2 regions of the Vibrio japonicus genome follow, and region 1 is predicted to be linked to the other one. Evidence: predicted binding sites of a transcription regulator. Region 1 holds the regulator's gene; the other holds the start of a gene.

Evidence for each region. Region 1 encodes CRP, which controls carbon source genes, mostly activating them, when cyclic AMP is high. Its sites were predicted from a motif close to TGTGANNNNNNTCACA; they were not measured.
Region 2: NP165_RS16515 (glycogen/starch/alpha-glucan phosphorylase) is a predicted target of CRP. The motif match lies at 4,044-4,059, and genes of this name have one in related genera.

The regions. Positions count from the first base shown of each region.
Region 1 covers NZ_CP102096.1:2,539,297-2,545,341, forward strand. The annotation lists gene NP165_RS12065 (ABC transporter ATP-binding protein) at 1-493, shown strand, start outside; gene NP165_RS12070 (TIGR02444 family protein) at 490-972, shown strand; gene NP165_RS12075 (hydrolase) at 981-1,958, shown strand; gene NP165_RS12080 (YheU family protein) at 1,990-2,208, shown strand; gene NP165_RS12085 (phosphoribulokinase) at 2,284-3,153, shown strand; gene crp (cAMP-activated global transcriptional regulator CRP) at 3,397-4,029, shown strand; gene NP165_RS12095 (DUF1338 domain-containing protein) at 4,194-4,985, opposite strand; gene astD (succinylglutamate-semialdehyde dehydrogenase) at 5,104-6,045, opposite strand, start outside.
Region 2 covers NZ_CP102097.1:741,815-747,859, reverse strand. The annotation lists gene NP165_RS16525 (alkaline phosphatase family protein) at 1-744, opposite strand, end outside; gene malT (HTH-type transcriptional regulator MalT) at 931-3,639, opposite strand; gene NP165_RS16515 (glycogen/starch/alpha-glucan phosphorylase) at 4,194-6,045, shown strand, end outside.

The sequences.
Region 1 (6,045 bases):
AGGTGCCATGGTGATTGTCTCGCACGATCGATACCTACTGCGTGCAACAACCGATGATCTCTATTTAGTCCACGATCACCAAGTTGCCCCATTTGATGGCGATCTTAATGATTACTACAAGTGGTTAACAGAGCAGCAAAAAGTCCAACGTCGAGAAGCTCAAGCATCACTACCGGAAAAGAATAACGCCAATAGTGCTACTGCAAAAAAAGAGCTGAAGCGTCGCGAAGCGGATTTCCGTAAACAGACCGCGCCAATTCGCAAAACGCTGACAAAACTTGAAGAAAAAATGGATAAGTTAGGCTCTACTCTCGCAGAGGCAGAAGCACAATTATCAAATAACTCACTGTATGATGCGGAAAATAAGACTAAACTTAATCAAGTGTTAGCTGTGCAGGCGAATAGCAAAAGCGAACTTGAAGACGTAGAAATGGAATGGATGGCTCTCCAAGAAGAGCTTGAAAAGATGGAGCAGGAGTTCAATAGCCAATGAATCCAGAACACGTAACAATTTCACTCTCATTAGAAAGGCTATGGCAATTTAGCTTGCAGTACTACAGTACGCGGGGAGTGAAAGACGCGTGTCTGAATCTACAAAATCAGTTCAAAGGCAATGTAAACCTGCTGCTGCTTCTCAAATGGCTAGATGAGCAGCAGGTGTGCTTCAAAGATAAAGATTGGCTGCAAGTGGAAGAGTGCTTAGGGCGCTCTGAAGCACTGCTGCATAGCTACCGAGACATTCGACGCAAACTTAAAGTGCATGTTCCTGATGCACTTTATCGAGAGTCGCTTCAATTTGAGCTTCAGCTAGAAAGGCGTCAACAGTCAGATTTGGTGGCGTGCATCAATGCCATCGAGCTAAAACACAATATCGGTGAACCTTTGGCGCTTCGCTATTGCCGTCAGCTGGGTGCCGAACACCTATACTCTTCTGTGTTTTCTAATCCAATGGACCATATCGTTAACATGTAGGATCGACTATGACCCAATTTGTTGCAGCAACAGGGTTAACGAACCCGCACCTACAAACGCTCGCCCCCCGCTTTATTCGCAAGAAAGCCTTGTTTGAGCCTGTTTGGCAAACGCTCTCAACACCAGACAATGATTTTCTTGATTTAGCCTGGAGTGAAGATTGGCGCACTGAACAAGCCCAAAGCAAACCCATTTTTGTGCTGTTCCATGGCCTCGAAGGTTGTTTTTATAGCCCTTACGCGAACGGCCTGATGCATGCATTTGCTAAAGATGGCTGGTTATCTGTCATGATGCATTTTCGCGGCTGTAGCGGAAAACCCAATAACTTAGCAAGAGCCTATCATTCTGGTGAAGTGGAAGACGCTCGCTTTTTTCTAGAGTATCTGGATGACCTTTTTCCAAATCAAAATAAAGTCGCAGTTGGTATCTCTTTAGGTGGCAATATGCTGGCAAATTACTTAGCTCAGTATAATGCCAAGCCCCTGTTAAACGCGGCCACGATTGTCTCAGCTCCCCTCGATCTTTCGGCTTGTTCACAGCGTATAGAGCAAGGTTTCTCTAAGCTCTACAAATCCTATCTGCTTTCTTCACTGAAGAAAAATGCACTACGGAAGCATCATTTATTGAAAGGTGAGTTGGACCTCTCATACAACAGCATCAAACGTGTTACTAAGCTTTATGAGTTTGATGATTTAATCACGGCCCCGTTGCACGGATTTAAAGATGCTGATGACTATTACCAGAGATGCTCTGGGATTCACCGCTTAAAAGACATTACTCTACCGACCCAAATCATACACGCCAAAGACGACCCATTCATGACGGATGCGGTGATCCCTAAATATGTTCTTCCAGACAACATTGATTACCGGTTGTTTGAGCAAGGCGGACATGTGGGTTTTGTCTCTGGCAGTGCCTTAAAGCCAAGGTTCTGGCTTGAAGAAGCGCTACCGGCCTACTATGAATGCCTGTCAGTTTCGGCATAATACGCGCTCGTCATAAAATTCAGAGGTATTTATGATTATTCCATGGCAACAAATAGCGCCAGACACGTTAGAGAATCTCATCAAAGAGTTTGTCCTGCGCGAAGGGACGGACTATGGAGAACACGAAGTCTCCTTGCAAAATAAGGTTGACCAGATCAAAGCCCAGCTCGAATCGGGTGAAGCCGTGGTGGTGTTCTCCGAACTCCATGAAACCGTTGATATTCAACTAAGGCGACACTTTAAAGAATAGTGTGCAGTGACGTGACCCTAAAGCGTGTTATAGTGGTTTTAATTACAGGTAAGTAACTAACAGACAAGGTTTGTCATGTCAGCAAAACACCCTATTATCGCGGTAACAGGTTCATCTGGTGCCGGTACTACTACGACATCTGAAGCTTTCCGAAAAATGTTCAACATGATGGACGTTAAGCCCGCATGGGTTGAAGGTGACAGCTTCCATCGCTTTACTCGACCAGAAATGGACATAGAGATACGTAAAGCCCGAGACCAAGGGCGGCATATTAGCTATTTTGGACCTCAGGCTAACGACTTCCCCGCATTGGCTGAATTCTTTCGTCAGTATGGCTACGACGGAACCGGACAAGTGCGCCGTTACCTTCATACCTTTGATGAAGCCGTACCGTACAATCAAATGCCCGGAACGTTTACTCCTTGGCAGGAGCTCCCTGAAAACTCTGATGTACTCTTTTACGAAGGGCTTCACGGCGGTGTGGTTGATGGTGACGTCAACGTATCACAGCACGTCGATTTTTTGATTGGTATGGTGCCGATTGTTAACCTAGAGTGGATTCAGAAGTTCGTTCGCGATACGCGTGACCGAGGTCACTCCCGAGAGGCCGTTATGGACTCTATCGTGCGTTCTATGGATGACTACCTCAACTACATTACGCCACAATTTTCTCGGACTCATATTAACTTTCAGCGCGTACCGACTGTCGATACCTCTAACCCGCTAAACGCCAAAGGCATCCCAAGCCTAGATGAAAGCTTCGTGGTCATTCGACTACGCGGTATAACCAACGTGGACTACCCATATCTGCTCGCCATGATAGATGGCTCTTTCATGTCTCGGCATAACACCTTGGTTGTCCCTGGAGGCAAGATGAGCTTTGCGATGGAACTGATTGTCAGACCTATCCTTCAGCAACTCATCGAAACGGGTAAAATTGGCTAAGCGACGTTTCTAAAGCACGATTACTTTTCATACCGTGATCATGTGCACAATTTTGTTTAGGAAATCAGCATGTGTACCCGATTAAAGTCAAGAAATCAGCTTAGAAAAAGGATACTATTTGAAACCGAAACACAAGATAGCTTGCAGCACTTATCAAGTGCTCTTATCCTAGTAAGTCCTAATTTAAGGCTTAGCTAAAACATGGAAAGCGGCAAGCGTACCCTGCAGAGGAAGTGAGATATTATGGTTCTAGGTAAACCTCAAACCGACCCAACATTAGAGTGGTTCCTTTCACACTGTCATATTCATAAGTACCCATCAAAAAGCACGCTGATCCACGCGGGCGAGAAAGCAGAAACTTTGTACTACATTGTTAAAGGTTCTGTTGCAGTACTTATCAAAGACGAAGAAGGTAAGGAAATGATTCTTTCTTACCTAAACCAAGGCGACTTTATCGGTGAACTTGGTCTGTTCGAAGAAGATCAAGAACGTACAGCATGGGTTCGTGCAAAATCTCCTTGTGAAGTCGCGGAAATCTCTTTCAAGAAATTCCGTCAGCTAATTCAAGTTAACCCAGACATTTTGATGCGCCTATCGGCACAGATGGCAAGTCGTCTTCAGGTGACGAGCCAGAAAGTGGGTGACCTAGCGTTCCTAGACGTAACAGGCCGTATCGCTCAAACTCTACTGAACCTAGCAAAACAACCTGATGCGATGACGCACCCAGACGGTATGCAAATCAAGATCACTCGTCAGGAAATTGGACAGATCGTTGGCTGTTCTCGTGAGACAGTAGGCCGTATCCTGAAAATGCTTGAAGAGCAGAACCTAATTTCTGCGCACGGTAAGACAATCGTTGTTTACGGTACTCGTTAATCTCTGATTAACCGAGCAAGAATATAAAAGCCACCAAATGCAAATTTGGTGGCTTTTTCTTTATCCGCCTTCTAAAGAAGGGGGCGACGCCATAACTAAGGCTCGATAGAAGCTATGACGTCTTAAGAACTTGGGTAAGTAACCCTTATTACCAGAGACGTTTGTTAACCGTTGGTGCTTTCGAAGATTTTGTCTGCTGATGCCGCGACAAATCCAGGATAAAGCTCGCCGTTACTCATTGGGTAACGCTTAGCAAACTCGTAAAAGCCGCCCGGTACGATCTCAGTGCCTTCTGTGAACTGTACTGGCACTTTATCTGCCATCGTCGACGATTGCTCTAATAGCACTTCCGGTGAGCCTTTCACTTCGCCACCGAATTCGTTGATATCAAACCCAGCTTGACGAAGGTGATCATTCACCTCTTTGACTTCAGCAAAAGCGTTCAGTTGATTCACACTCACTGTAAAGTGGTTTGCACCGTAACCATGCGCTGCCAGCCATGATGCATATTCGCTCTCTTTTGCCAGAATTTGATAATCGGCAAAGCTAAGATCCCATAAGCGTCCGCCATACAGGAACTCGTGACCTTTTAGCTTATCGGTGTCCAATTGCTCAACGAGCTTAGCTACGATCGCTTGCAGTTCCTCAGAACACTCGTTGACTTTGAGCTCACTGATGAACACTTTTGGCTGTTTCGGATCTGGGTGCTCAAAGTGTTTTGCGACCAGTTTTTTACTTTCAAACTCGTAATCGCCACAAGGCTTATAACCTGCGTCAAGAAACGGTTGAGCTAACGTCGCGATACCCAAAGGCGCTACGTTAAATGTACGTAGAGCGATGTGGTCATTGATCAGTGGTTCATCTTCCTGAAGCAGTTGGTGTACTTGTTCTGCAGAGGGACATAAGCGTTGAATATAGTCATTCCATAACGACTGGAATAAAACATCTGGCGTCATAACGCCTCCTTGTTAAAGGTTGTTTACGGTTATTGGATTATAAAAAAGGCCATCTAATCGACTTGTCCAGAGAATCAATCAGATAGCCTCAAACCTGTGACGTTCTATTTCTTAGTTCTTACAGCTCTACACCCGGGCTTAGCGTCGCTGGAAGCAACGTCTCGCCGCCTTCCATTGAAGCCATTGGGTAGGCACAGTAATCCGCCGCATAGTAAGCACTTGGACGTAAGTTACCTGAAGCGCCCGGACCACCAAATGGTGCATCGCCGCTCGCACCCGTCAACTGACGGTTACGGTTCACAATACCTGCACGGATATGGTCAACGAAGTAATCCCACTCGCTGTCGTCTGTTGATACTAGACCAGCCGATAGACCAAAACGTGTGTCGTTTGCGAGTTCAACCGCCTTATCCAAGCCTTGGTAACGCACAACCTGAAGCAGTGGGCCGAAGTATTCTTCATCTGGCAGATCGGCAATTGGTGTAACGTCGATGATGCCCGGAGTGACAAACGCCGCTTCGCCGCCTTTTGCTTCCAACAAGCTTACTGCACCTAGGCTTTGTAGGTTTGCTTGTGCATCAAGAATAAACTTCGCTGCCGCTTCAGAAATTTGAGGCCCCATAAATGGCGCTGGCTCGGCAAATGGCTGGCCGACACGAATCTTTTTCGTCGCTGCGACTAGCTTATCAACCAACACATCACCCTTTTCGCCCACAGGAACGTATAGACGACGCGCACAAGTACAACGTTGGCCTGCACTGATAAACGCAGATTGAATGATGGTGTAAACCGTCGCGTCTAGGTCGCCGTAATTGTCGGTAATCACCATTGGGTTGTTACCGCCCATTTCTAGCGCCAACATCTTACCCGGTTGCCCAGCAAATTGACGGTGAAGAATGTGCCCTGTATTCGCACTACCCGTAAATAGTAGGCCATCAATACCTTTAGATTCAGCCAACGCAATACCGGTTTCTTTCGCGCCTTGCACTAGGTTAATCACGCCTTTCGGTAGACCTGCTTTTTCCCATAGTTTCATCGCTAGCTCGCCAGTCATTGGCGT
Region 2 (6,045 bases), on a different replicon from region 1:
CTCAGGCTGGTGGTCATCAATGATTGCTAATACGGCACTCTTCATGTCACCGTCATCCATGCCGTTGGCAACTTGCGCTAAGATCCCGACAACGATCGGTTGAATCTTTTTCACAAGCGCCAGATCATTGTCGCTTTTGGTCAGGTACGTGTACTGATCCGGCAAACGATCCATATCCTGCCATTCACCCACCTGGAATAGGGCATCATAAACCGTCACCATGGAAGCAATAAAATCACCATCGACTTTTAATCCTTCTTGATGCGCTTGATCCTTGTTGTGTTTACTCACGTCTTCTACCGCTTTGTCTTGGATTGAAAAGAGTGAGTGTTCAAACCCTTTCAAGGCCATATCGTCATAAACGGTTTTTAAATACGCTTTGAACTGGTCTTCATCGCTGATGCCTGTATAGCGGTCATAAAACTGGTAAAGAAAATAGCCCAGTGGGATTGCGTAAGTCGGGTCTGCCAGTTGTGCCATCACCTTGGTTTTTGTCTTCGAATCCAGTGGCAACGTGAGTAAATAAGCTTCTAACGTCATTCCACCAATGGTGAAAAGTGTCATGTCGCGAGCGAAACGGGTCGAATAGCTCAGTGAATTGGTGATTTGGTTTTTTAACACTTCTGAAGAGTTAAAAATGCCCCCTACCACAGGTGTATTTCCAATGTCTGCGTAACTTAAACTTACAGGTGAGAGGGCAGTGATGAGGACTGCGGTGAGCGCATTTTTCTTAAACCAAGCCATTAATGATATTCCTTATACTTAATATGCGTCTATTTTGGCATCAATTCTACTGAGTGCAATAAATAACCTATCTTATTGAATAGTATTCGGATAAATTAATAATATGCTCATTTAAGGGCGCAGAGTGTCGTGACACAAAAAAAGCGCAGCTGTTCTGGCTGCGCTTTTTTATTATTGCTTTTGGAATTAAAAGCCCATTAACTGCAACAGATTTTCGGCGGTTTTGACCGCTTCTTTTCTGTTAGCAATATTCAGCTTCTGGTAGAGGTTACGAATGTGGGTTTTGATTGTGGTGCCCGCCACATCCAGCTCCTGAGCGATTTGTTCGTTACTAAAGCCGGAGTAGATCAGCCCCAAAACTTGCCATTCACGCTGAGTCAGTGGGCTGGTGCGTACTAACTCAGGAATGTTCGGATGATTAACCAGTTTTTCGACAAAATCCTCATCAAAGTGCACTGAACGGCTGCGCTGAGTGGTGGAGATCTCTTTTAGCAGTTGTTGAGCGCGATGGCGTTCTAAATCACCCAGTTCATTCTTGTGGTTGAGTTTTTCCAGAGCAGGGCCGATCTTCGCCCCATCGACCAAAAAGTTACCCAACATGCCCGTTTGATTGGTTAGCTCTAGAGCGTGCTTAAGGCATTGATGCGCTTTGTGTTCGTCTTGCATCGACACGGCCAGCACCGTTTCAACAATGAGGTTTCGGTTGATGTCGGTCAGCAAGTGGTTTTCACGCGCTTTCTCTTGCAAGAAGTTAAGCGTTTGCGTGGCTTCTTCATACAAGCCAAGATTGATTTTCGCCCTAGCGATGTTACGCCACTGTAACTGAGTAAAGTGATTGCACGCTTGATCGGGTTTGACCGTGGTGCTTAACCACTGTTTGATCGATTCTAAATCCCCACGCGCTTGCCAGAAAAGGAGTAGCGACAGCGACGCGTTGGCTGTCCAGTCTACGTGATAAGTGGATTGCTTAAGCAAATGGCTGATCTGCTCGATAAATTTGCCCGCTTTGTCCAGTTCACCGCGACCAATGGCAATACGGGCCAGCATTGAATAGCTGTGCAAATGCTTACTCGGACTATGATTGCCTAAAATGTCGAGCCCTTTGTACGCGCACTCTTCGGCTTCATCTAAGCGATTCCAACACCACAGGATTTGCGCTCTGACACGGAGTAAAAACTCGTGTAGAGGAACTTGTTGCAATTGCTGCTCTTCAATCAACTTAAATGCATTATCCTGTACTTCAAACGCGGCCTGAACGTACCCTTGTGCGATCAGAATCTCACTCTGTTGTAGCATCGCCCACAGTGCTTGGTGATAAACCTGATATTGACGTGCCAGCTTTTCTGTCTGCTGCATCATTGGCAGTGCGCGGCTCAGGTGACCAAGAACGTGGTTCACTTCACCCACGACCGAGGTTGCCACAATACGACTGTGATACACGGTGGTATTGAGCTGACTCAGCGACAACTCTGCCAGCTCTAGCGCCTTTTCTGGCTCGTTCTGGTTTATCGCGACCTGAGCGCGTAGTGCGTTAAACTCGCCTTGTTCCTGACTGCTTAATACGACGTTAAATGCTTTCATTTGCTCATCGGCTTTAGACAGCAGATCGCCGACATCGTTGTAGCGGTGCTGACTTTGCGCCAGCCACGCCTGCAACATGCAAAGTTTAGGGTCGCTATAAAGTTGCTCTGGCGTTAATGTCTCAATGGCTTTTTCTAGTGTTTGCAGTTCGCCGCGGTTAAACATTTTCCAGCCATATTGACTGATGATGTCTGCAGTTAACTGACTGTTGTCCGCTTTTTGCGCGTGGTGCAATGCCTGATGTGGGGAAGATAGTTTTAGCCACGCCTGCGCCGCCTTTTGGTGCAGATCTTTCTCTTGCTGTGGGATACGTGCGAAGCGCTCGTGAGTCAGAAATTCAGCAAACAGGTTGTGGAAGCGATACCAGTTTTGCTCGCCTTCCAATGGGGAGATAAACAGACCAAAACGATTGAGCGACTCTATCATGCTCAGCGCGTCATCACGCTCTGTTAATGCTGACACGAGTGTGTCGTTAAAGTGATCAAGCACGGAACATTGCAACAGGAATCGACGCGTTTCTGAATCAAGCAGATCAAACACTTCTTCAACCAAATAATCCCATAAGTGGGCATGATTGAATTGAGAAAACGATTCCGCGGATTGGGCTAACGTCTTGTGTTGATGCTGAGCTTGAAGGGCAATAAGTTGGAGTGCAGAAGGCCACCCCTCAACGTAATTTCTCAGACTGTTTGCGGTTGAATCATCAATGCCATCGGCAACACGCTGATTGAAAAATCGTGTTGTTTCTTCGGTATCAAAAGCGAGCATTTCATTGCCGATCTCTATCATCAGATCACGGACACGTAAATTGGCGGTGCCAAGTGGTGGTGCGGAACGGCTGGTGACGACAAGCGTGAGATTTTCTGGCATATGCTTTAGGAAGAACCGCATCGCTTCATGAATCTCATCGTCACTGATCAGGTGATAGTCATCTAACACTAAATAACACTCTTGGTGAAATGCTGACAGTTCCGCAAACACTTCGCCAAAAAGGGAGTGAAGAGACGAGAACTGGCGCTTTTCTGCAAGCTTTTGCGCATTAGGGCATGCGTTGTTTGTCGCTTTGTTGAGTGCCTGAAGCAGGTAGTTCATAAATCGAAAGGAGTCGTTATCACTCTCATCTATGCTGTACCAACCGACATTGATTTTATCTGCCAACCACTGAGAAGCCATGGTTGTTTTGCCATAACCGGCAGGTGAGCGAAAGAGGATCAGCTTATAGCAAGGGGCTTGTTGCAATAAATCAAGAACTCTCGGGCGAACAATCGCGTTATGTAAACGTCCCGGACGGGTTAATTTCGAAGGAATCCACATCTTCTTTTCCCTGTTCTAAACCGCTCTATATGACAGTTGAAAGTCGAGCGTTGTCATTTGAATGTTGGTCACCAGTGACCATTTTCCGAGGATGTTACTTGGAAAGCAGGGCTACAGTTATTGATCAACAACGAGTTTTTTGTGTATTTCACACTTTGCCGTTGTCTACGCCTCTTTTTTGTGACTTCAGTCACCATTCGTTCTTTATTGAAGTGGGACTTTCGCCCTTTATTGCACCAAGAATGATGAAAAATACGTAATTGAAGAAATCTTAGTGTGATCAGATAAACATATTCAGAGATTGGTGGTTTTTTAGTACACGTAAGTTTCATACACCAAGTGTAGGGTGTTTTCGTTTGCGGTGTGATCTCAGTCACCGGTGCTTAGTTTCAATGACAGTTTAATGAGAGTTAGATCACTGAGCTCCTGGTTGTACACCTTCTACGCCCTAACTTCTCCTCCTAATACGCCAAGAGGGTAGGAGGATGTACCGATTGTCATGCCGATGCACGATAGTCGCAGATGGATTAAACCCAAGAAGTGAGATTTCTCTAATGAAACCTACGCAACTGAAAAATTTTAATAAAGCTTCGTTCCAAGAAAGCGTTAAAAAACACCTAACAGCGACCTACGCAAAAACAGAAGAAAACGCAGATAGCCGTGCTTGGTATCTGGCGATGGGTCGTGCGCTAGCAGAGCTTACAACGTTCGATATGATTGAAACCGAGCAAGACAGCAAAATCCACAACGCAAAAAGCGTTAACTACCTGTCTTTAGAGTTTCTTATTGGCCGCCTAACCGGCAACAACTTAATCAGCATGGGCCTGTATGAGCAAATTACAGAGGCAATGACTGAACTTGGCCAAAACTTAACGGATCTTCTTGAAGAAGAGCGCGATCCATCACTGGGTAACGGTGGTCTGGGTCGTTTGGCAGCGTGTTTCATGGACTCTTTAGCCGCGCAAGAATTTCCAACGGTAGGCTACGGTCTTCACTATGAATACGGCCTGTTTAAGCAGTCTTTTAAAGATGGTCATCAGCAAGAAGCACCGGATGCTTGGCGCTGTGTTGAAGGTTATCCTTGGGAAATCGCTCGCCCAGATTTAGCGCAGGAGATCGGTTTCTACGGCCACGTTGAAGTGTACCAAGAAAACGGTAAAGAGAAGCGTCGCTGGGTTCCAGGTATGACAGTAAAAGCGATGCCTTGGGATCTGCCAATCGTTGGTTACGAGTCAGACACAGTCTACCCTCTGCGTTTGTGGGAGTGTCAGGCGATTGCACCGTTCTCACTAGAAAGCTTCAACAACGGCAATTACTTTGAAGCGCAGCACTCATTGATCGACGCGGGTAACATCACCAAAGTGCTTTACCCGAACGACAACCATGAAAAAGGGAAAACGCTGCGCCTAATGCAGCAGTACTTCCACAGTGCAGCATCGGTACGCGATATTTTACGTCGCCACGAACAAGCGGGTCACACCCTGGCATCACTGCCTAAGTACGAAACTATTCAGCTTAATGACACGCACCCAACGATCGCTATCCCTGAATTGATGCGCATCCTGATTGATGAAAAAGGCCTAGGCTGGGATGAGGCGTGGGAAATCAGCTCGCAAACCTTCGCTTACACCAACCACACACTACTGCCTGAAGCACTAGAAACGTGGAGCGAGTCTTTAATCCAGCGCTTACTGCCTCGTCATATGGAAATTATTTACCATATCAACTACTTGTTCCTGAAAGAAGTGCGTGAGAAGTGGCCAGGGGATGTGTCGAAGCAGCAAAAACTATCGATCATCGAAGAAGGTTTCCACCGCATGGTTCGTATGGCCAACCTAAGTGTGATCGGCTCTTACGCAGTCAACGGCGTAGCAGCACTTCACTCAGAGTTGGTGAAACGTGACCTGTTCCCAGAGTTCCACGAGTTGTACCCAACACGTTTACACAACGTGACCAACGGTATTACACCGCGTCGTTGGCTGAAGTTCTGTAACCCAGACTTGTCTCAGCTGATCACGTCGAAAGTAGGTACGGAATGGCCAGCTAAACTGGAGCAGCTAGAGCAGATCGCAAAATATGCTGATGATGCGAAATTCCAGAAAGAATTCATGGCGGTGAAGAAGCAGAATAAACAACGTTTGGCAGACTGGGTGAAAGAAAACATGGGTATCGAGCTAGATACCAATGCGATCTTTGATGTTCAGATCAAACGTCTGCACGAGTACAAGCGTCAGCACCTAAACATGCTGCACATCTTGTCACTGTACTACCGTCTGTTGAACGATCCTGATTTTGATATGGCTCCTCGCGTGGTGTTCTTCGCAGCGAAAGCGGCGCCAGGTTACCACCTAGCGAAAGAGATCATTTACGCAATCAACAAGATCGCTGACAAGGTCAACAACGATC